4 regions of the Echinimonas agarilytica genome follow, and region 2 is predicted to be linked to each of the others. Evidence: predicted binding sites of a transcription regulator. Region 2 holds the regulator's gene; each other region holds the start of a gene.
The links. Region 2 encodes MetJ, which represses methionine synthesis genes. Its sites were predicted from a motif close to TAGACGTCTAGACGTCTA; they were not measured.
Positions count from the first base shown of each region.

Region 1: a site for MetJ is predicted at 3,100-3,117, ahead of metA (homoserine O-acetyltransferase MetA). Genes of this name have one in related genera too.
Region 3: a site for MetJ is predicted at 3,493-3,510, ahead of metE (5-methyltetrahydropteroyltriglutamate--homocysteine S-methyltransferase). Genes of this name have one in related genera too.
Region 4: a site for MetJ is predicted at 3,128-3,145, ahead of metK (methionine adenosyltransferase). Genes of this name have one in related genera too.

Region 1 is NZ_JAMQGP010000003.1:595,291-600,536, reverse strand. Features, by position in the region: gene rsmF (16S rRNA (cytosine(1407)-C(5))-methyltransferase RsmF) at 1-96, shown strand, start outside; gene NAF29_RS09865 (porin) at 343-1,551, opposite strand; gene NAF29_RS09860 (NAD(P)H nitroreductase) at 1,679-2,236, opposite strand; gene NAF29_RS09855 (HvfX family Cu-binding RiPP maturation protein) at 2,335-3,015, opposite strand; gene metA (homoserine O-acetyltransferase MetA) at 3,161-4,102, shown strand; gene metH (methionine synthase) at 4,121-5,246, shown strand, end outside.
Region 2 is NZ_JAMQGP010000001.1:326,840-332,085, forward strand. Features, by position in the region: gene priA (primosomal protein N') at 1-748, opposite strand, end outside; gene rpmE (50S ribosomal protein L31) at 962-1,174, shown strand; gene NAF29_RS01375 (thermonuclease family protein) at 1,204-2,085, shown strand; gene metJ (met regulon transcriptional regulator MetJ) at 2,089-2,415, opposite strand; gene metB (cystathionine gamma-synthase) at 2,659-3,813, shown strand; gene metL (bifunctional aspartate kinase/homoserine dehydrogenase II) at 3,845-5,246, shown strand, end outside.
Region 3 is NZ_JAMQGP010000006.1:193,681-198,926, forward strand. Features, by position in the region: gene NAF29_RS12605 (cytochrome-c peroxidase) at 1-1,370, shown strand, start outside; gene NAF29_RS12610 (LacI family DNA-binding transcriptional regulator) at 1,414-2,412, opposite strand; gene NAF29_RS12615 (LysR family transcriptional regulator) at 2,460-3,389, opposite strand; gene metE (5-methyltetrahydropteroyltriglutamate--homocysteine S-methyltransferase) at 3,524-5,246, shown strand, end outside.
Region 4 is NZ_JAMQGP010000011.1:112,472-117,717, reverse strand. Features, by position in the region: gene gshB (glutathione synthase) at 1-223, opposite strand, end outside; gene rsmE (16S rRNA (uracil(1498)-N(3))-methyltransferase) at 233-964, opposite strand; gene NAF29_RS17880 (tRNA-uridine aminocarboxypropyltransferase) at 1,151-1,828, shown strand; gene metK (methionine adenosyltransferase) at 1,944-3,092, opposite strand; gene pgk (phosphoglycerate kinase) at 3,633-4,796, shown strand; gene NAF29_RS18365 (prepilin-type N-terminal cleavage/methylation domain-containing protein) at 4,910-5,246, shown strand, end outside.

The DNA.
Region 1 (5,246 bases), on a different contig from region 2:
CTCGGCTTTGGAAAAGCGGTAGCAAACCGTCTCAAAAATCAATTGCCACGAGAAATCGTACGCGATCAACCAGTTATGAATTCCACTAAAAAATAGCCGAAATCCGACTGGAAAACGGGGAATCCTGAACTAGACTTATTTGCATGGGTTAGGTGAGCTCGCCCAGATGAGCGGCTCCCTTCTATACCACCAGTTAGTTAGCGCACGGCTCATCACGAGCCATTCCCCTATGCTCGGAACAGGATTGGTTCCGAGCTTTTTTTTGTCCAAAATTCAACCTATTTTGATACAAATAAGCCCTGATTCAATCAGGGCTCGTAACTGCAACTTGATGATCAAAATCTAGAGATTAAATCTCAAGCCTAATGCGTAAATATCTTCGCCATCGGTCCCATTGAAATCACTATCATCAACGCGAATTTCTGCAAACAGGTTAATTCGGTGCGACCAGTTGTAATTCACGCCAGCTACGTAATAACTCAACTCATAGTCGTCAGTCAAAGGTCCTGCAGAAGGGTTATCATCCAAGTACCGCTCAAGCGCTGCGGCGTAATCTGAATCGTCTGCTTTGAGCAAATTGTTACCAACAAAGACTTGCCACTGGTCGCTGAAACCATAGCCAATGACTGTTTCCCAACCTTCGGCATCATAAATGATACCTTGCGCATCAAATTCATGGTTCTCCGATTGCGCATAAGAAACCGATGCATAAAAGCCCTTCGCGAACAGTGTCTCACCTAATGTAATTGAACCCACCCATGCTTCGTCGTCCACATCCGATACCTGAGTACCATCAACCTCACCCTTCACTTCAATCAAGGCATAATTATAGGCACCGCGAATGGACAAAGGCATGCCAACATCAAAGGTGTATCCCAAGCTCATGGAGTAACCATAATCGAATTCACCATCAATGGTGGAGAGTCGAATATCATCTTCACTGGTTGAGTCGAAGTCTGAAGCATCCAGCTCGCCGGGCGAAAACTGACCTTGCAGACCTATGTCTAATCCCTGATAGCTCTTGCGCCATGTGATTGCGTTGTCGGCTCGACCGGTTCCCGACAAACCGCCGTCTGATGCGAAGTTATAGGTACCCGATGCTTCACCACCAAACACGTTGTACACATCCGTTGTGAACGATGCATCGTAATACACCGACCACTGCTTCCCGATTTTAATGTCGCCCCATTGATCATGGCTCAGATACACATTGCCTTGACGCAGTGATATCGCATCGTCGGGATCGCCCGACGACAAAGAGGCCTGCTCATCACCACTAATTTTCAGATCTTTGCCTGAATTAGTCGTACGGACGCCCCACTCTAAATACGCACCAATATTCCACTCTTCATTCACGGGGTGATCAAACTGAAAACCAATCCTTGAGGTGCCATCCTTAAACGACGTATCGCTGTCGGTATAAATACCGTTAAGCTCCAAATAGCCCTTCATTTGAGCGGTAAGCTCATCGCCTTTGTAGAGTTCAAACGCCTGAGTTGACGTTGAGCCAGCAATTACAGCAAGCGCTAAAGTGCGTTTAATCCACATCATTGTGTGTCCTTTTTAAATATCCAATAAATTTTCAGTGAATTTTAATCACAGAAATTCAGCCAAGGAGCCACCTTGACTGAATATTAACTAAAGAATAGTTCATTGTTTGGCGCTATCAACTAATTGATTATTCGCCAATAAAGGTAACGAAGTCAGAGAGATTGGGGACTTCGCTCGGTTTACCCTGAAACTGTTCAGTGCCAAGGTACAAAAATCCAACGATTTCATCCTCTGGGCCAAGTTCTAAAGCATCGTTCACATAAGGGTCTTGAGTGTAAACGCCAGACCTCCAAATTCCGCCAAAACCAAGGGCTTGTGCCGCTTGCTGCATCGCCATAGTTGCACATCCGGCACTCAATAATTGTTCAACGCGTGGCACTTTAGGGTGATCAACGACTTGGGCGATCACTGTTATGACGATAGGAGCGCGCAAAGGCAATGTGGGCGCTTTGAGCACAGCTGCATCATTTAAATCGGGGTTGTTCTTAGCGGCCCGCTCAAAAATACAACCTAACTCTTCACGACCCTCACCGCGATACACTAAAAATCGCCAAGGTCGAAGGTGGGCATGATCCGGGGCTCGTAAACCCGCGCAAAGAATTGTGTTTAGCGCTGCGTCAGACGGTGCGGGCTCAGTCAATTTGCCCTGGGAATAACGATTTAGCAGAAGTTCGAGCGCATCCATTCAAGGCGCCTTTGTTGGAGAGGTTTGTGAGCATCATGTTAAAGGATTGCTAACCACATTTGTAGCAATCCTCAACAAAATATAGCGCCTGAATCAGTTTAACGGTTGTGCTTTAAAGTGAGCCAATAATCAACACTTAAGAATCGCCCGGCCCCTTTGAAGAAAAGGCTTAACAGCATGACAAAGTAAATTGCAGCGAACTCAATACCATTATTCAAGATCGCAATGGAACCTCGTCCGTACAGATAATCAGGAAAGCCATTTTCAGCAACAATATCTTTGATTTTCGCCAACCGCTCTCCGACCTCTGCGCTGTTGGCAATGCTCTCCGATCCTCCCGGCAAATGAAGCCAAGACCAAACTAAAGCTGCGCTGGTTGAACCATTGGACGGGGCAATGGCAAACCAGCCATTGTCCCAATGCACTGCGAATGCTGCCACAAGCATTGTCACCATCAGCGGAATACTTGCGAGTCGTGTTAACAAACCGAACAATATTAACCAGCCCCCTAAGAATTCAGTCCATCCGGCCATCAATGCAAGCACTTCGGGAAACGGTAATCCCAATCCCCAATCGGCATTACCAAACCAGCTAACCACGTTCGGATCAGGCAATAATTGTTCAAAAATCCCCGCTTGTGCATCGCTGATGCGCAACTTATTGTAGCCTGCAACAATCATCACCGGCGCTAAGATCATACGCATGAAAAATAGCGGCAGGAAATCAAGAATAGTGAGGTGGCGAATCGTGCCGTGATACATCTCTGTCAGATTCAGCATGTTGTCCCTTTGAGTTTGCTTAAACACATTGCTATTCAATATAGAACCGGGAAGTGGGAAATAAATTTCAAAACATCAGACTTCTAGACGTCTAAACGTTTATGAATTAGTATGGCGGTAGTTTTTACGTACTCAGAGATGCTTTATGCCGATTAACATTCCAGACCGACTGCCCGCCACTCAGGTGTTGACTGGAGAAAACATCTTTGTAATGGGTGAACAGCGCGCTAGCTCGCAAAATATTCGCCCTCTGAATGTGCTCATTCTGAATCTAATGCCCAAGAAAATTGAAACTGAAATTCAAATCTTGCGGATGTTGTCGAATACGCCATTGCAAATTGATGTGGACCTTTTACGCATTGATAATCGAGTTTCAAAGAATACTCCCGAAGAACACCTCAATGCTTTTTACCGAACATTTGAAGAGGTAGAACATAAAAACTACGACGGCATGATCATTACCGGTGCGCCTCTTGGCCTCGTAGAATGGGAAGATGTGGTGTTTTGGGATCGAATGAAAACCATCATTGATTGGGCCAACACTCACGTCAATGCAACACTGTATTTGTGTTGGGCAGCGCACGCAGCGCTCTACACTCTGTATGGAATTGACCGGCATATTCGCAAAAGTAAGATTTCTGGCGTGTTTCAACATCAGGTGCGCTATCATAACCACCCTTTGATGCGCGGCTTTGACGATGTGTTTTGGGTTCCGCACTCTCGATATGCAGAAATAAACGCAGCAGAGATTGCCGCACATAACGATCTACATGTGCTCGCGGACTCACAACAAGCAGGCGTTTATTTAGTCGCATCAAATGATGGGCGGCAACTCTTTGTATCGGGTCATCCAGAGTATGATCCAGAAACACTGGACAACGAATTCAAACGGGACGTGTCGCAAGGTTTATCCCCCGACGTTCCTAAAAATTATTACCACGGAGATTTGCCCGAAAATGGCCCGCTTGTTCGCTGGCGCAGCCATGGCAATCTGCTTTTTTCAAATTGGCTTAACTATTTCGTGTATCAAACAACACCGTACGATTTAAGTCAGTTAAAGCCTGTGGCCGACAAGGCCATGTTGTAGGTTGAGCGAGAGGTTTTTGTGAGTCAGCAAACGATAGAAAAAGCATTTAAAGAACGAATTCTCATCATGGATGGTGGTATGGGCACCATGATCCAAGATTATAAGCTCGAAGAAGAACAGTATCGTGGCGAACGCTACGCTCAATGGAGCTGTGACTTAAAAGGTAACAATGACCTTTTAGTGTTAACTCAACCACAAATCATTAGCGATATACATGCCGCTTATTTTGAAGCTGGGGCAGATATTGTCGAAACCAACACGTTCAACAGCACCAGTATTGCCATGGCCGATTACGACATGGAAGATCTGTGCGTTGAGTTGAATTATGAAGCGGCTAAATTAGCGCGCTCCGTTGCAGACGAATTTACCGCCAAAGAACCGCATAAACCGCGTTATGTTGCAGGTGTTTTAGGCCCAACCAACAGAACCTGCTCCATTAGCCCAGACGTGAATGATCCGGGGTTTAGAAACGTGAGCTTTGATGAACTTGTTGAAGCCTATATTGAAGCCACCGTGGCTCTCATCAACGGTGGTTCTGATTTAATTCTGATCGAAACCGTGTTCGATACCCTAAACGCGAAAGCGTCTATCGTTGCTGTAGAAAAGTCTTTCGATCAAGTGGGTAAACGCCTGCCAATTATGATTTCTGGCACAATTACCGACGCATCAGGCCGCACGTTATCAGGCCAAACAACTGAAGCATTCTACAACTCAATGCGCCATGCCAAGCCAATCACCATGGGCTTAAACTGTGCATTGGGTCCGGCAGAATTACGTCAATATGTAGAAGAACTATCACGCGTATCCGAAGGGTATGTATCCGCTCACCCAAATGCAGGCTTGCCGAATGCATTTGGTGAATACGATCTTGGCCCAGAAGAAATGGCCGAGCACATTGAAGAATGGGCACGAGCGGGCTTTTTGAATTTGGTAGGCGGCTGTTGCGGTACAACTCCTGAGCACATTCGCCAATTTGCCCAACGCTTAGATGGTATTGAGCCACGTCAACTTCCTGAGCCTAAAATTGCATGTCGCTTGTCAGGTCTCGAACCCTTCAACATTCACGCAGAAGACTTGTTCGTAAACGTTGGTGAGCGAACTAACGTGACCGGTTCTGCTCGTTTTAAACGCCTTATTGTTGACG
Region 2 (5,246 bases):
GAACCAAGATCAGCGCTTGTTTCCCCGCTGCAATGACATCTGCAATGACATCTAAGTACACGCGTGTTTTGCCTGAACCGGTAACGCCTTCAAGTAATGTCACGTGAAAACCGTCTAAGTGACGCTGTAATGCAGTGATAGCAATCGCTTGCTCTGTGGTTGGTGGTGGAGCGTCGCTGTCGGGCTTTTGAGTCGGAAGATCAGAGAGTGTTGCTTGTTCAATCCATTGTTTTTCGAGTAACGCGTCGATGGTCGCTTTGGCGACGCCCGCAGCAGTGATGCTCCCTTTATCCTGAGGGCCGGAACTCAGCAGTGAAAGTAGCTTCCATTGTTTTTTAGCGCGACCTAAATCATGAATTGTTAAGGCTTGGCCTGCATCGGTCAAACGCCACACTTCAATATCAGAAGCGTCGGGCGCATCGCCCATGCGCAGGCGCTTGGGAAGTGCGTGGTGAAATACTTCGCCCACAGGGTGTTGGTAGTATTGGCTCGCCCATCGAAGCAGCTTATCAATGTTAGGCGTCCATAATGGCACATCATCGAAAATCGTTTCAACGGCTTTGACTTGTTCAATGGGCCAATCGCTGGTGTCTTTATGCGCCACGACGATTCCTACCATCACTCGGCGCCCAAAGGGAACCTGAACGCGACAGCCAATGGCGCAGTGAGTCAACGAGTCGACCTTGTAATCAAAGGTTCGGCGCATTGGCACTGGTAATGCTACTTCGATGATGGATTCAGTCGACAAGGTGATATTTCATGAGTGATTGCTTAATGTCTGAATGGTATCATGGAAGCGAGTCAACGAAAGTGCCTTATCAATTGGTTAAAAAATTACCAATCTATTATTGATCTGGACGCCCAACTCCATTAGAATTCGCGCCCTTACGATAATTGTAACCACGTGTGGTGTCTGACTTCGGGTTAGATGGCGACACGGCCTGAACTATAGAGGTTTCCCATGCAACAAGGTATTCATCCTGAATATTCAGAAGTCACTGCAACTTGCTCTTGCGGTAACAAAATCCAGACTCGTTCTACTCTGGGTAAAGATTTTCACATCGACGTATGTAGCGCATGTCACCCGTTCTATACTGGTAAGCAGAAAGTTCTGGATACCGGCGGACGTGTTGATCGCTTCAAGAAGCGTTTCGGTGCATTGGGCAAAAAATAAATTTTTGCACCATGAGAAAAGGGCGCCTGATGGCGCCTTTTTTGTATCCAGATTTTGTTATTCAGTCGATAAAGGTGGATGAAACACGCATGCAAACATGTATCCGAGTTTTTTGTTTATTGTGTTTGATTGGACCGTTTGCCAACACTTATGCAGCAACGCCTCACATGCTTGCCTGCCCACCCATTACACAGCGCACCAATCTCACTATTCAACAGATTCACGACGGCGACACGGTCACATTAAGCAACGGTGAGCGAATTCGTTTTTTGGGGATCAATGCGCCAGAGATTAATCATGATGTGCCTGCGCGGAGCCAACCTTTTGCATTGGAAGCGCGCGAAGCCCTTACTCGCTTGCTCGATGAACAATCAATTTCAGTGGGAACCGATGGCCGAGGTGTTGACCGGTTTGGTCGTACACTTGGGCATGTGGTGAACTTTCAAGGCGTGAATGTCAATCAGCAGCTCTTGCTTGAGGGAATGGCTCGTCTAATGGTTATCGATGATTTTGATATGTGGCGTTGCTATGCCATGGCCGAGTGGTTGGCGCGTGAGCAGCGCATTGGCATTTGGAGCCACAACAAGGCGCATCCGGTGATGGCGCAATCGATACGAAAAGCGCACCGAAAATGGATTGAGGTGTCAGGGAAGGTCACTCACTTTGAGCGTTCTAGCTCCAATCTGTGGTGGGTGCTGGATGACACAGTTTGGGTAGGCGTTGAGCTGGCTCAAGCTGATTCAGTCAATTTGCCCAGCGATATATCGGTCATTGGCGAGCAATGGATTGTACGCGGCACTGTACATAAGTCGTATGGTAAGTTCCGCATGCGACTTAAACACCCTTCTCAGGTGCTTCGAGTTGAAGAGTGGCAACACTGGGCCACGCAAGTGGGCCCAGTCGTCAACTAAGTATTACTCGTCTTCGTATAAATCTGGCACGGGTAAACCGCGTTCTTTTAATATTCGAAGCACTTCTTCTGGTAAGTTGTCCGGCTTGTCTTTGCTCAGATCAACATCGGTAGGTAATGGCTGGCCGGTGTAAGCATGCAAAAATGCTTCACACAATAGCTCCGAATTCGTTGCATGGCGTAAATTGTTGATTTGTCGGCGAGTTCTCTCGTCGGTCAAAATCTTTAGAACTTTCAGTGGGATAGATACAGTGATCTTCTTCACTTGCTCGTTCTTCTTACCGTGTTCGGCGTAAGGGCTAATATATTCGCCGTTCCACTCGTCCGCCATAAATCCGCCTGTTTGTTAGCAACTCTTCTTTTAATATCCTGCATGATTTTACCCACCTTCATGGCTCAGTCAAATTTTGGATTGCTATACGCAAGGATTTCTAGACGTCTAGATGTATTGACGTCCAATTAAAGGGCGGCTAAGGTGGCACTATTGTCAGGGAGCAGATGTAGTTATTCTGTACCCCGTGAGACCCTCAAATATCAATTGAAAGCGGGGTTGCTTTCAATCAGGAGACCGAATATGAGCCATGACAAAACCGCAACGACGGCCGTGCGCGCAGGAATAGATAGCGACACTCAACACGGAGCAGTGGTTCCACCTATATATTTAACAAGCACTTACAGCTTTGCTGGCTTTGATGAAAAGCGTCAGTTTGACTATTCACGCTCGGGAAACCCCACACGTAACATGCTGGGTGCAGCCATGGCCGATTTAGAAAAAGGTGCTCACGGGGTTGTGACTGCTTGCGGTACTGCTGCTTGTCATTTGGCGACTATGTTATTAGACGCTGGCGATTTATTGGTGATCCCACATGATTGCTACGGTGGTACTTATCGCTTATTTACCAATTTAGCGGCCAAAGGACATTTTCGTTTAGAAATTGTTGACCAACATGATGAAGTGGCTTTGGCGAAAGCGTTGGCTCAGAAACCGAAAATGGTATGGGTTGAAAGCCCAAGTAACCCATTGATGCGTTTAGTTGATATTGCAAAAATCTCCGAGCTTTCTCATCAAGTGGATGCCTTAGTCGTGGTCGACAACACCTTTATGTCGCCAGCACTGCAACAGCCTCTTACGCTAGGTGCTGATCTGGTGGTGCATTCCACCACTAAATTCGTCAATGGTCACAGCGACGTGGTGGGTGGCTGCCTGATTGCCAAATCTGAAGAAATCGGGGAGCAAATTGCGTGGTGGTCGAACTGCATTGGCGTCACTGGTGCACCATTTGATAGCTACCTGACGCTTCGGGGTATTCGAACACTGCTGCCGCGTATTCGTCAGCATGAAGAGAACGCCAAAGTATTGGTGGAAGTATTAGGGCAGCACCCGAAAGTCTCAGCAGTTCATTATCCGGGTTTAGAGAGTCATCCAAGTCATGAATTGGCTAAGCGTCAGCAATTTGGCTTTGGCGGTATGGTGGCGTTTGAACTCGACGCAAGCCTCAAAGAAGTAAAAGAATTTTTAGCCGCGCTTAAATTGTTCTGTTTAGCGGAATCGTTGGGCGGAGTAGAAAGCTTGATTGCTCACCCTGCAACCATGACCCATGCGGCTATGGATGAAAGCGCTCGACTCGCGGCAGGTATTACAGACAACTTGTTACGTCTGTCGGTGGGCATCGAACATGTGGATGACCTCAAAGCTGATCTAGATGCTGCCTTTGCAGCCATTGCTTAATTTTTTGGTGCAGTAGTTAGGTAGACGTTTTATGACAGCTCGACAAGTGCATAAATTTGGTGGTTCTAGTCTTGCCGACAGCCATTGTTTTAAAAAAGTCTGTGAATTGGTGCAGTCACATACACATGGCGGCGATATGGTCGTTGTTTCTGCTGCGGGAAAAACCACCAATCATTTGCTCGCATGCATGCAGAGTTCCAATGCTGATGAGCACAGCGAATGTCTAGATGTCCTGCATCAATTTCAAAGCACATTGATCACCGAAGTACTCGATGCCGTGCCCGCACAACCGCTGTTGCAAGCTTTAGCGCTTGATATTGCCAATTTACGTCGATGGCTTGGCGAGCCCATGAGTACGACTCGCCAGGCTGAATTTGTGGTCCATGGTGAAATGTGGTCTGCGAGACTTTTAGCTGCGGCACTAAACCAAGCTGGCAGTAAGGCACAGTGGCTGGATGCGCGCGTTATCTTTTGCGCCGGAGAAGGCCCGCAACCAGCAATTGATGTTGAACAGTCCACCGTCCTTCTCAAGCCAATTCAAAAGCAGCACCCAGATAGCCGCTTAATTGTGACCGGATTTATCGCACGGAACGCACAAGGCGATAGCGTAACGCTTGGCCGCAACGGTAGCGACTATTCCGCATCGATGCTGGCAGTACTTGCGCGTGCTAAGTCGGTGACAATTTGGACCGATGTAGCCGGGGTATTCAGTGCCGATCCTCGCAAAGTGAACGGTGCTCACACGGTACCACTATTGTCGCTTCAAGAAGCCGATGAACTGGCGCGCCTTGGCTCTCCTGTGCTGCATGCGCGGACACTGCAGCCTTTGCTCCGGACTCAAATTCGAGCTGCTGTTCGCTCGACCTTTGCCGCAGATGGAAATCACACTCAGATGATTTCTGGACAAGCGGGCGACAAAGGCGCTAAAACCGTGACGTATTTAGACAATGTGAGTGTGATTAGCATTGAATTGTCGCGGCATCATCAGGTGGCAGAGATGGGACTTCTATTGAGTTCGTTTCTGGGTAAGCATCAGCTTATGCCATTAGCGACTCAGGTCAGTGAAGACTTACATCGAATTCGTTTTTGTTTTACCGAAGAGCTGGCCAGTGCTGCGTTTGAACTGCTCAAAGATTATCAACATGGCGGCCATATTACGCTCGACGACCAGCATTCTTTAATTGCGCTAGTGGGGGCAGGCGTGCGCGATAATGCGCGTCACTACCACAGTTTCTTTCGTCGTCTTGATCAGGCACCGGTCGAATTTACCGAGACGGGGCCAGACGGCGTGTCTTTGGTGGCCGTGCTGCGCCAAACTAATTTATCGGAGCTGGTGGCTCAACTGCATCAGTCCATTGCCAGCCCAGATAAGCGTTTGGGCGTTGCTCTATTTGGTGCAGGGAATATTGGTCAGGCATGGCTTGAATTGTTTC
Region 3 (5,246 bases), on a different contig from region 2:
AAATTCGACAGTTTGCATTTGAGAATGGTGCTGTTTTAGATCCATCAGATGGGCTCGGACTTCCGAAAATATCGGAGCCGTTACCTCAGCTGGGAATGCAATTGTTTTTCTCTAAATCACTCGGAGGAGAATTGGACTCCGCATGCGTCAGTTGTCACCACCCATTGCTAGGTGGCGGAGATGATTTGTCGTTGCCGATTGGCGTAGGCGCGGTTGATCCTAACTTTTTAGGGCCAGGCCGAATGCATGATGCAACTGCATTTGAACATGATGGTGGGCCCACTATTCCGCGTAATTCACCCACAACTTTCAACATGGGTTACTGGGATAAGAGTGTATTTCACGATGGACGAATTAATGCCGTGGTAGGTGAGTTTGGTTCAAATGGTGATGATGGATTTGGTATTCAAACACCAGACGAAGGGTTTAAAGATATTGACCCCAAGGCCATTAATTTAACCCAAGCGCAAGCCATGTTTCCTGTCATATCTCAAGATGAAATGCGTGGCTTATTCGAACCTTTTGCAAGCAATGAAGATGTTCGAGATGCGCTTGCACTGCGTTTAGCGAATCAATCCATTGCAAATAACTGGTTGGAGCAATTTCAAATTGCTTTCGAGCAGCCTGAAGGAACAGCCGACACGCTCATCACTTACGACAACATTGCTATGGCGCTGGCCGAGTACGAACGTTCGCAATCGTTCGTGAAAACGCCCTTTCAAGCGTTCTTAAATGGCGATGATGACGCGATTTCTGATTCGGCTAAACAAGGCGCTATGTTGTTTTATCAAGGTGTTGATAACGGTGGTGCTGGCTGCGCGGCGTGCCACAATGGCTCCATATTTACCGATGAAGGTTTCCATGTGATTGCTACTCCGCAACTGGGACGCGGAAAAAATAACGGTCTGACCAAAGATAACGATTTTGGTCGATTCAATTTTACGAAGGGAACAGCAGATACATTTGCTTTTAGAACACCTAGTCTAGTGAACGTAACTGAAACGGCACCTTACGGTCATGCGGGGGCATTCGCTACGCTCAAAGAAGTGATTGTTCATCATCTAGACCCTGCACAATCGGTCGCAACTTATGATTACACAGCATCGGCGCTGCAACCTGGCATTCAAACAGACAATGCACAAAGAAATACTCAAGATGCAATGGCAGAGCTTGAAGTGCAAATGACGGCTGGTACAAGTTTGCTTAAGCCCGCAGCGCTGACAGATGATGAGATTGACGATTTGATAGCCTTCATTGAAAGCCTCACCGATCCGTGTACGCAAAATGCTGAATGTTTGGCGGATTGGATTCCTAGCGACCAAACGCCTGATCCAGATGGAATGAGATTGGAGCCAAGCAATTCGTTTTAAATTGCAATATTGATGTGAAGGGGCCTGAGTATTCAGGCCTTTTTTATGCGCTTTTGTTGACCGATTGTCGCTCAACAATATTTGGCTGATAGCGGCGGGTGATAGGGGCAGTTGGATCGATGTTATAGCATCGGTTCAAAATCAAGTGTGCTGCTGATATCGCCATTTCATCAATGGGAAAGTGCATCGTAGTTAGTGCAGGGTAGGTGTAGCGTGCAAAATGGAGGTTATCAAAGCCCATAATGGAGACGTCCTCGGGCACCTTTATTTGATGATCTCGACAGTATGCAATGGCGCCAAATGCCATTTCATCGTTTCCACAAAGCACTGCACTGACTCCTTTTGAAGACAATGATTTCATGCCTTCGTAGCCACTTTGTTCGGTGTAATTTCCCTCAGTAATACGGTCTGCCGAGTAAGCGATTTCATGATCACGCAACGCTTGTAAAAAGCCGCTTTGGCGATCGCGAGCATCCGGTTTAAATTGAGGGCCCGTAATACAGCCGATGTGAGTATGGCCCGCATCGATGAGGAACTGTGTAGCGAGTTTGCCGCCTGCAATATTGTCGAGTGATACACAATTTGACTCTAAGCCATCAACCGCTCTGTTAACGATGACAACTTCAACATTCGCTTTAGCAATGTCTAAAAGGTATTCGTCGCTCACGGCTTCGGCCATCAAAATGAGCGCATCGCATCGACACTGCAACAAAAAATCGATGGCTTCTCGCTCTAATTTTGGATCGCAATGACCACTGGCTACAATAAGCTGCTTGGAGTGCTTGCGCAGTAATGCTTCTGCTTCGCCCATGAGCGGCGAATACACTGGAGAAGCAAGTTCAGGCACCATCATGCCAACAATTCCTGAACGTCCAGATGCCATCGCTCGAGCAAGGGTATTTGGGCGATATCCTAGAGCCTCTACGGCGGCCATTACTTTTTCGCAGGTCGACTCAACGACTTTATCGGATCCATTGAGAACACGCGACACCGTCGCCTGTGACACACCTGCTTTTTCTGATACATCTTTAATGGTTGCCATGATACTCACTCGTCAAATTTGCGGGTCGATTATCTCTCAGTTTTCAACTAAATGCGATGACCACCTGCAACTGCCATGATATCGCTCAAGCGAGAAAAGCAGCTCGACTTAGCAATGTCGACAAACCCTGTCAAATAGGCTTGATGAGCTTTTTGTTTGGGGACTGCTGCATATAGCGTGCTCCACAAAGGCGGGCTAAAAGGGATGGCAGATAAGCTCGCTTTTTCAATGTATTCGGCAATCACCCAATTCGGCAGCGCAGCGATGCCGCGACCACTCAGTACAAGCTGAACAATCATTAATGTGAGTTCAGCCTGTCGCACATTTTTAGGCACAACACCCGCTGGGATCATTAAATCTCGATATACAGAAAGCTTGTGAGGATCGACAGGGTAAGTAATGAGGTGTTGGTCGGCCAAGTCATTTGCATTGACCGTATCTTGCTGAGCTAGAGCGTGATCAGGGCTCATCAACATCAAATTTTGATAGCGAAACAGCGCAAAATACTCAATGTCTGCATGATTCTCGGGATCTGCGGTGATCACTAGATCCAGTTCACCTGCAATCAATGCCTCTATGGCATCAAAGTGAAAGCCACTGGAAAAATCGACCTCGACACTGGGCCAAATTTGCCGATATTGCTCCAATGCAGGAAGTAACCACTGAAAACAGCTATGGCACTCAATGGCCATATTTAAACGCCCACCATCGCCTTGTTGTAATTGTTTGAGCTGGCTTTCCGTACGAACCACAAGGGGCATGACTTGCTCTGCAAGTTTAAGCACTCGTTCACCTGCCGGCGTAAAACGCAATGGCTTGCTCTTGCGCTCAAACATGCGCTGTTCAAATCGTCCTTCGAGCTCTTTGAGCTGATGCGACAGGGCCGATTGTGTCATATGCAGCACATCGGCAGCGCTGGCAAGAGAGCCCGCTTGTTTCAATGCAAGCATGGTTTTGAGATGTTTAAGCTCGAGCATGATTAAACCTTTTGGAAAATATGAGAAAGATTATACATGAAAAAAAATCGTGTTTAATGGTAAAAACATGAGATTGATTCATGTTCGGTGTGTCGCCATAATTTAGCCATCTAAACGTCTAAAGGAATTTGGTCATGGCTTTATCACACAATCTTGGTTTTCCTCGCATCGGCGCAAGTCGAGAATTAAAATTTTCGCTGGAGTCTTTTTGGCGTGGCGATAGTTCAGTCGAGCAGCTCGAACATCAAGCTGACTCTATTAAATTACAAAACTGGGGATGGCAGCAACAAGCGGGTTTAGATCTTATTCCGGTGGGTGATTTTGCGTATTACGACCATATTTTGCAGTTGTGTCTTACATTTGACGTGATCCCAAACCGCCATCGTAAAGACGCATCAGAACTGGAACAGCTATTTAACCTTGCGCGCGGTGCAACGGATTGCTGTGGAAAAACATCTGCAGCGCTCGAAATGACGAAGTGGTTTGATACCAACTACCACTACTTGGTACCCGAGTTGGCTGTGAATCAAACATTCAATTTAAAATCTCGACAATTAATCAACGACGTTGTGAAAGCCAAGGTGCTTGGCCATGACGCAAAACCTGTTGTGGTTGGGCCATTGACCTTTTTGTGGTTGAGTAAATGCAGATCAGTCGATGAAGCCGCATCATTCGACAAGCTCTCTTTGTTGCCGAGCTTGCTAGCGGCCTATCAGCAATTATTAAACGAGCTAAGCGCAGCAGGCGCTGATTGGGTGCAGATTGATGAGCCCATCCTATCGTTAGATTTACCCGAGCAATGGGTCACTGCATTGGCTCAAAGTTATGCACAATTAAAGCGTGACTTTAATGGAAAAATATTACTCGCTAACTACTTTGGTGGTGTGGCTGAAAAGTTGGAAGCCGTCATAGCATCAGGCGTTGATGGTCTTCATATTGATGCTGTTCGCGCAGCGGATGAGGTGATTGATATCGCCACACGGTGGCCAGAAGATAAGGTTCTCTCGGTCGGTGTGATTGATGGTCGTAATGTCTGGCGTGCAGACTTGAGCTTAGAGCTGCAAAAACTAACGCCGTTACATGAGCAACGTGGAGATCGATTGTGGATTGCCCCGTCATGCTCGTTAATGCATGTGCCTGTTGATGCTGACGTGGAGCATGATTTAGACGAAGAACTCAAAGGTTGGTTGGCTTTTGCGCGCCAAAAGCTCAATGAAATTGGCGCATTGACTCGAGCTCTCAATGGTTGCCAGTCGTTTACCGATCGAGCGTTATTTACTGACAGTGACCAGGTTCAACGTCAAAAGGCATACTCCCCCCGTATTTTGAACCTGTCGGTGCGTCAGCGCGCCTTCTCTGTGTTGCCAGAGCACTGTGAGAGAAAAAGTGATTTTGTAACCCGCATAAACACGCAACAAGCACATTTAGCCTTGCCAGCATTTCCAACCACCACCATTGGATCGTTTCCTCAAACTCCAGATATTCGTAAGCAACGTGCAGCATTCAGAGCGGGCAAGATTTCGGCTCAACAGTACGATTCATTTTTAGAGAAGGAAGTGATTGATGTGGTGAAACGCCAAGACGACATGGGTCTTGATGTACTGGTTCATGGAGAGCCTGAAAGAAATGACATGGTGGAGTTTTTCGGCGAGCTGCTCGATGGTATCGCTGTCAGTCGTTTGGGTTGGGTACAAAGTTATGGTTCACGTTGCGTGAAGCCGCCTTTGATTTACGGTGATGTTTCTCGCCCTGAGCCTATGACTGTGCGCTGGAGTGAGTTTGCCCAAGCACAAACCACAAAGCCGATGAAAGGAATGTTGACCGGTCCTGTGACTATTTTGAACTGGAGCTTTGTGC
Region 4 (5,246 bases), on a different contig from region 2:
CTTGTGCGTCGCCTAATGAATACCAATGGTTGGCATCTTCTTTGACAACAAGTTTACGCATTGTTGCTCGGGACTCGCCTTGAATGAGATATAAGTCATTCATTTCCATGTACCAAAGGTCCCAGCCACGGGCTTGAGCAGCCAATAGCATGGCAAAGCTTGAGTCCTTCTTGATGTTAATACCCGCAATTGGGTCCATCACGATACCGAGTTGAACTGTCATTATATATCCTTAGCCTAAGTCGCCAAATTTAACTTGTAGCGCAGTGAGAGCGGTCAGTGCTGCTGTTTCTGTTCTTAATACTCGCGGGCCCAAAAGAACGCTTTGAAAGCCATGTTGTTTGCTTAACTCAATCTCTGAATCACTTAGCCCACCTTCAGGGCCAATGACCAGGCGAACACCGTGCGTTGGTTGTTCAAGACCGGAGATGCCAAACTTTGCGCTCGGGTGAAGGTTGAGTTTTAGCTCGTCTGATGGTTGTGATACCCAGTTTTCGAGTGCCGCAGGTTTGTGTATTTCGGGCACTATATTACGTCCGGATTGCTCACAGGCACTAATCGCTACTTGCTGCCAATGCGCCAATTTTTTTTGCCAGCGATCGGCATGCAACTTTACCCCACAACGTTCGGTAAACAGCGGAGTAATGGCAGACACACCCAATTCAACTGCTTTTTGAATGGTAAAGTCCATCTTGTCGCCGCGACTGATGCCTTGGCCGATGTGTACTTTTAGTGGCGATTCATTGTGAGTTTGCACGTGATCGCCTAACTGTACGTGAACGGTACGTTTTGCTACATCGGTGAGTATCGCAGAATAGTAACCACCAGAGCCATCAAAGAGGTGGATTTGTTCGCCTGAGCGCATGCGCAATACGCGAGCCACATGGCCTGCTGCGCTATCACTTAATTGCAGGGCTTGCTGCGCTATGAGCTGTTCTGGGTGAAAAATGCGTGTGGTAGCCAATGTCGATCAATCGCAAGTCATCATAAGTCTATGCTAGCAGATATGGGGGCGGGAGCGGCTTTATCAAGTAAATCATAAGGCAACTTTTAGCCACACTACACGAGTGGTAAGATGCAGCGATCGTACTCAATGCAATTGCTCTTTATAATGAGCTATTGAAAAACACTAAATGGGTTGGCCTTGGCTATGAATGCAGTTCGCCAATTGTATGAAATCAATAAGCAGCGGAGCACGCGGCCCTATATTGGGCGTGGCAGCCATAGTGTTAGATGCGCCGATTGTCGGTTGCCGCCTTTAAAGTGTATTTGCCACTTGCGACCGATGCCAGAGGCTTCGGTGCAAATCATATTGTTGATGTATCAGGGCGAAGTCTTTAAACCCAGCAATAGCGGTTGGCTTATAGGCGATGTGGTGGCGCAGACCAGTGCTTATCAATGGTCTCGCACTGACGTTGATCCGACACTACTGTCACAGTTAAACGCGCCTGATGTGCAGCCGTTCGTAGTGTTCCCCGGCGATTATGCAGAATCAGAACGAGCTGTGTTTGAGCATGTTCCCGCACTTCCAAATCACAAGCAACCTCTGTTTGTTCTCTTAGATGGTAGTTGGCGAGAAGCGCGTAAAATGTTCCGAAAAAGCGCCTATTTAAATGAGTTTCCGCTGCTATCGTTTAACCCCTCTGAAATGTCACGGTTTGCTTTAAGAAAGGCTTCCCATGACTACCAACTTGCAACCGCTGAAGTTGCAGCAAGAGTGTTAGACGTAGCGGGGTGGTCAAACGAGGGTGTGCGGTTAGATGCTTGGTTTGATGTCTACAATCAAGCCAGTCTTAGTGAAGCACGCCGAATCCGCGATCATCAATGAGTTGCATTAAAATTGGCGCAGAGGCAGTGCATTCTTATCCATAAACGTCGGAAACAGTAGACACAAAAAAGCCCAGTCGGAACTGGGCTTTTAGAATGTTGAACCATTCAGAGCGTTATTTAATACTGGCTTTGAGTGCTTCTACTTTATCCGTCGCTTCCCAAGGAAATTGAGCTCGGCCAAAGTGACCATAGGCTGCTGTTTCTTGATAAATCGGACGCGCTAAGTCGAGCATTTCTTGTAGGCCGTAAGGGCGAAGATCGAAATGTTGACGAACGAGTTGAACCAGAGTTTCTTCGTCGTACTGGCTGGTACCAAAGGTGTCAATACTAATAGAAGTGGGTTCTGCTACACCAATCGCATAAGATACTTGTAACTCAGCGCGGTCTGCTAAACCTGCTGCGACCAGGTTTTTAGCAACATAACGTGCTGCATAAGCTGCGCTTCGATCGACTTTAGAAGGATCTTTACCTGAGAATGCACCACCACCGTGACGAGCCATGCCGCCATAGGTATCGACAATAATCTTACGCCCGGTTAAACCGCAATCGCCCATTGGGCCGCCAATAACAAAACGTCCGGTTGGGTTAATGAAGTACTTCGTGTCTTTATTTAACCATTCCGCAGGTAATACAGGTTTAATAATGACTTCTTGTACCGCTTCGATTAAGTCTTTCTGGTTCACTGAGTCGCAGTGCTGAGTAGACAATACAACGGCATCAATACCAACAGGTTTACCGTTTTCGTAGGCAAACGTGACTTGGCTTTTGGCATCAGGCCGAAGCCAAGGTAAAGTGCCATTTTTACGAACTTCAGCTTGGCGTTTCACCAATTTGTGCGAATAAGTAATTGGAGCAGGCATCAGCTCTTGAGTTTCGTTGCTCGCGTAGCCAAACATTAAACCTTGGTCGCCGGCGCCTTGTGAGCGCGGGTCATCGCGATCAACACCTTGTGCAATATCAGGAGATTGTTTACCAATCGCGTTTAACACTGCGCATGAATCTGCGTCGAAGCCCATATCTGAATGGGTATATCCAATTTCACGAACCGTTTTACGAGCAAGCTCTTCAATATCGACCCAAGCTTCGGTAGTAATCTCGCCGCCAACCATCACCATGCCGGTCTTTACATAAGTTTCACAAGCTACGCGAGCTTTCGGATCTTGCTGAATAATAGCGTCGAGTACGGCATCAGAAATTTGATCGGCTATCTTATCCGGATGTCCTTCAGAAACTGATTCTGAGGTGAACAAGTGTTTTGCCATGAGTATGCATCCCAATAATTAGAAGTTTATACGTATTTACGTCTAGACGTCTATTCTAGTTATATCCTCCCTAAATTACTAGGTGTTTATCATTTGGTAAATATCAAAGGACATTGATACTCAAGCGCTTGGTTTTAAAGGTTGAAGTGTTGTTTTGTAACGAATTAATGACGACTGGTCTGATGCCTATATTGAGAGTTTGCAGCAAGGCTGTTGCACTTTATTATATAGCGCGGGTTGATTTATAATGTTTAACCCCAAGATTAGTAAGCAAATTAACATTTGATCCGAACCAAAGTGTGATACATCTCTGATGTAAATCAATTACGATTTTGTTCATTTGTAACATAATGCCGCCGTTAGCCATAAGATCTCGTATTACGAGAGCAAATATTTTCACTGCGCTGTCATCTGGTTCTACTAGACTAAGCTCTTTAAGTTGAACTCGGCGCAATAAAAAGGTGCAGCATTGATGCGCCAATACTTGATTTGAACCGCTTAGGTTCGCCCCCATAACGAAGCAATTCTAGAGGAACCATCATGTCCGTATTGAAAATGAGTGACTTGGATTTGGCAGGCAAGCGTCTGTTTATCCGTGCTGACCTAAACGTGCCAGTAAAAGACGGCAAGGTCACATCTGACGCACGTATCCGTGCATCAATTCCGACAATTCAAATTGCGTTAGACGCAGGTGCAAAAGTTATGGTGACGTCGCACTTGGGTCGCCCTACCGAAGGCGAGTACGCAGATGAGTTCTCTTTGCAGCCTGTGGTTGATTACTTAAATGAAGCGTTAGATGTTCCAGTGCGTCTGGAAAAAGACTATGTGAATGGTGTTGAACTTAACACTGGCGAAGTTGTTGTTTTAGAAAATGTTCGCTTCAATAAAGGCGAAAAGAAAAACGACGAAGCATTGTCTAAGCAGTATGCTGCATTGTGTGACATTTTCGTCATGGACGCATTCGGTACGGCTCACCGTGCACAAGCGTCAACTCACGGTGTTGGCATGAATGCACCAGTTGCTTGTGCTGGCCCACTATTATCAGGTGAGTTAGAAGCACTTGGCAAAGCAATGGACAATCCAGCGCGCCCAATGGTTGCAGTTGTTGGCGGTTCAAAAGTATCGACTAAACTTACAGTACTCGATTCATTATCTAAAATTGCGGATCAACTCGTGGTAGGTGGTGGTATCTCGAATACCTTCGTTGCAGCCAAAGGTCATAACGTAGGTAAATCGCTGTACGAAGCAGACTTGATTCCTGAAGCTCAACGCTTAATGGCAAGCTGTGATATTCCAGTTGCAACAGATGTTCGTACGGGTACAGAGTTCTCTGAGACTGCGCCGGCAACAGTGAAGTCAGCGAGTGAAGTTCAAGATAACGAAGAAATCATGGACTTAGGCGATGATTCAGCACAAGCAATGGCTGATATTTTAAAAAATGCTAAGACGATCATTTGGAATGGTCCAGTAGGTGTTTTTGAATTTCCTAACTTCCGTAAAGGTACTGAAGTGGTTGCTCGCGCAATTGCTGAGTCTGACGCTTTCTCAATTGCTGGCGGTGGAGATACGCTCGCAGCAATTGATATATTTGGTATTGAAGATCAAATTTCTTACATTTCTACCGGTGGCGGTGCTTTCTTAGAGTTTGTAGAAGGCAAAACGTTACCAGCAGTAGCGATGTTAGAAGAAAGAGCAAAAGGTTAACTGCTTCTGATTGAACGGGAGCTTGACTCCCGTTTTTCTATTTTAGAGGTTGAAAGTAGCGCTCTAAAATAGAAAGCTAAGCAAATTATAAGTAGTGAGCTGTGCAAATCGTTATGCAAAAACTTCAAGGTTCTCAGCGTGGATTTACGTTGATTGAACTAGTCGTTGTCGTCGTTATCTTGGGGATCTTGGCAGTGGTTGCTGCCCCACGCTTTATCAATATTCAAGATGATGCCACTTTATCTACGCTGGAAGGGTTTAAAGGAGCCATTAATGGCGCTAACTCTCTCGTATTTGGTAAAGCCGTGTTTGCAGGGTTAGAAACAAATCCGAATACACCCATTGATATCGATGGCACAACGATTGAAGTCCGATATGGTTTTCTTGAGGCTGAAGTCGAAGAAATGACATTCGCGTTGAACATCAATGAAGACGATTGGATTATGGAAG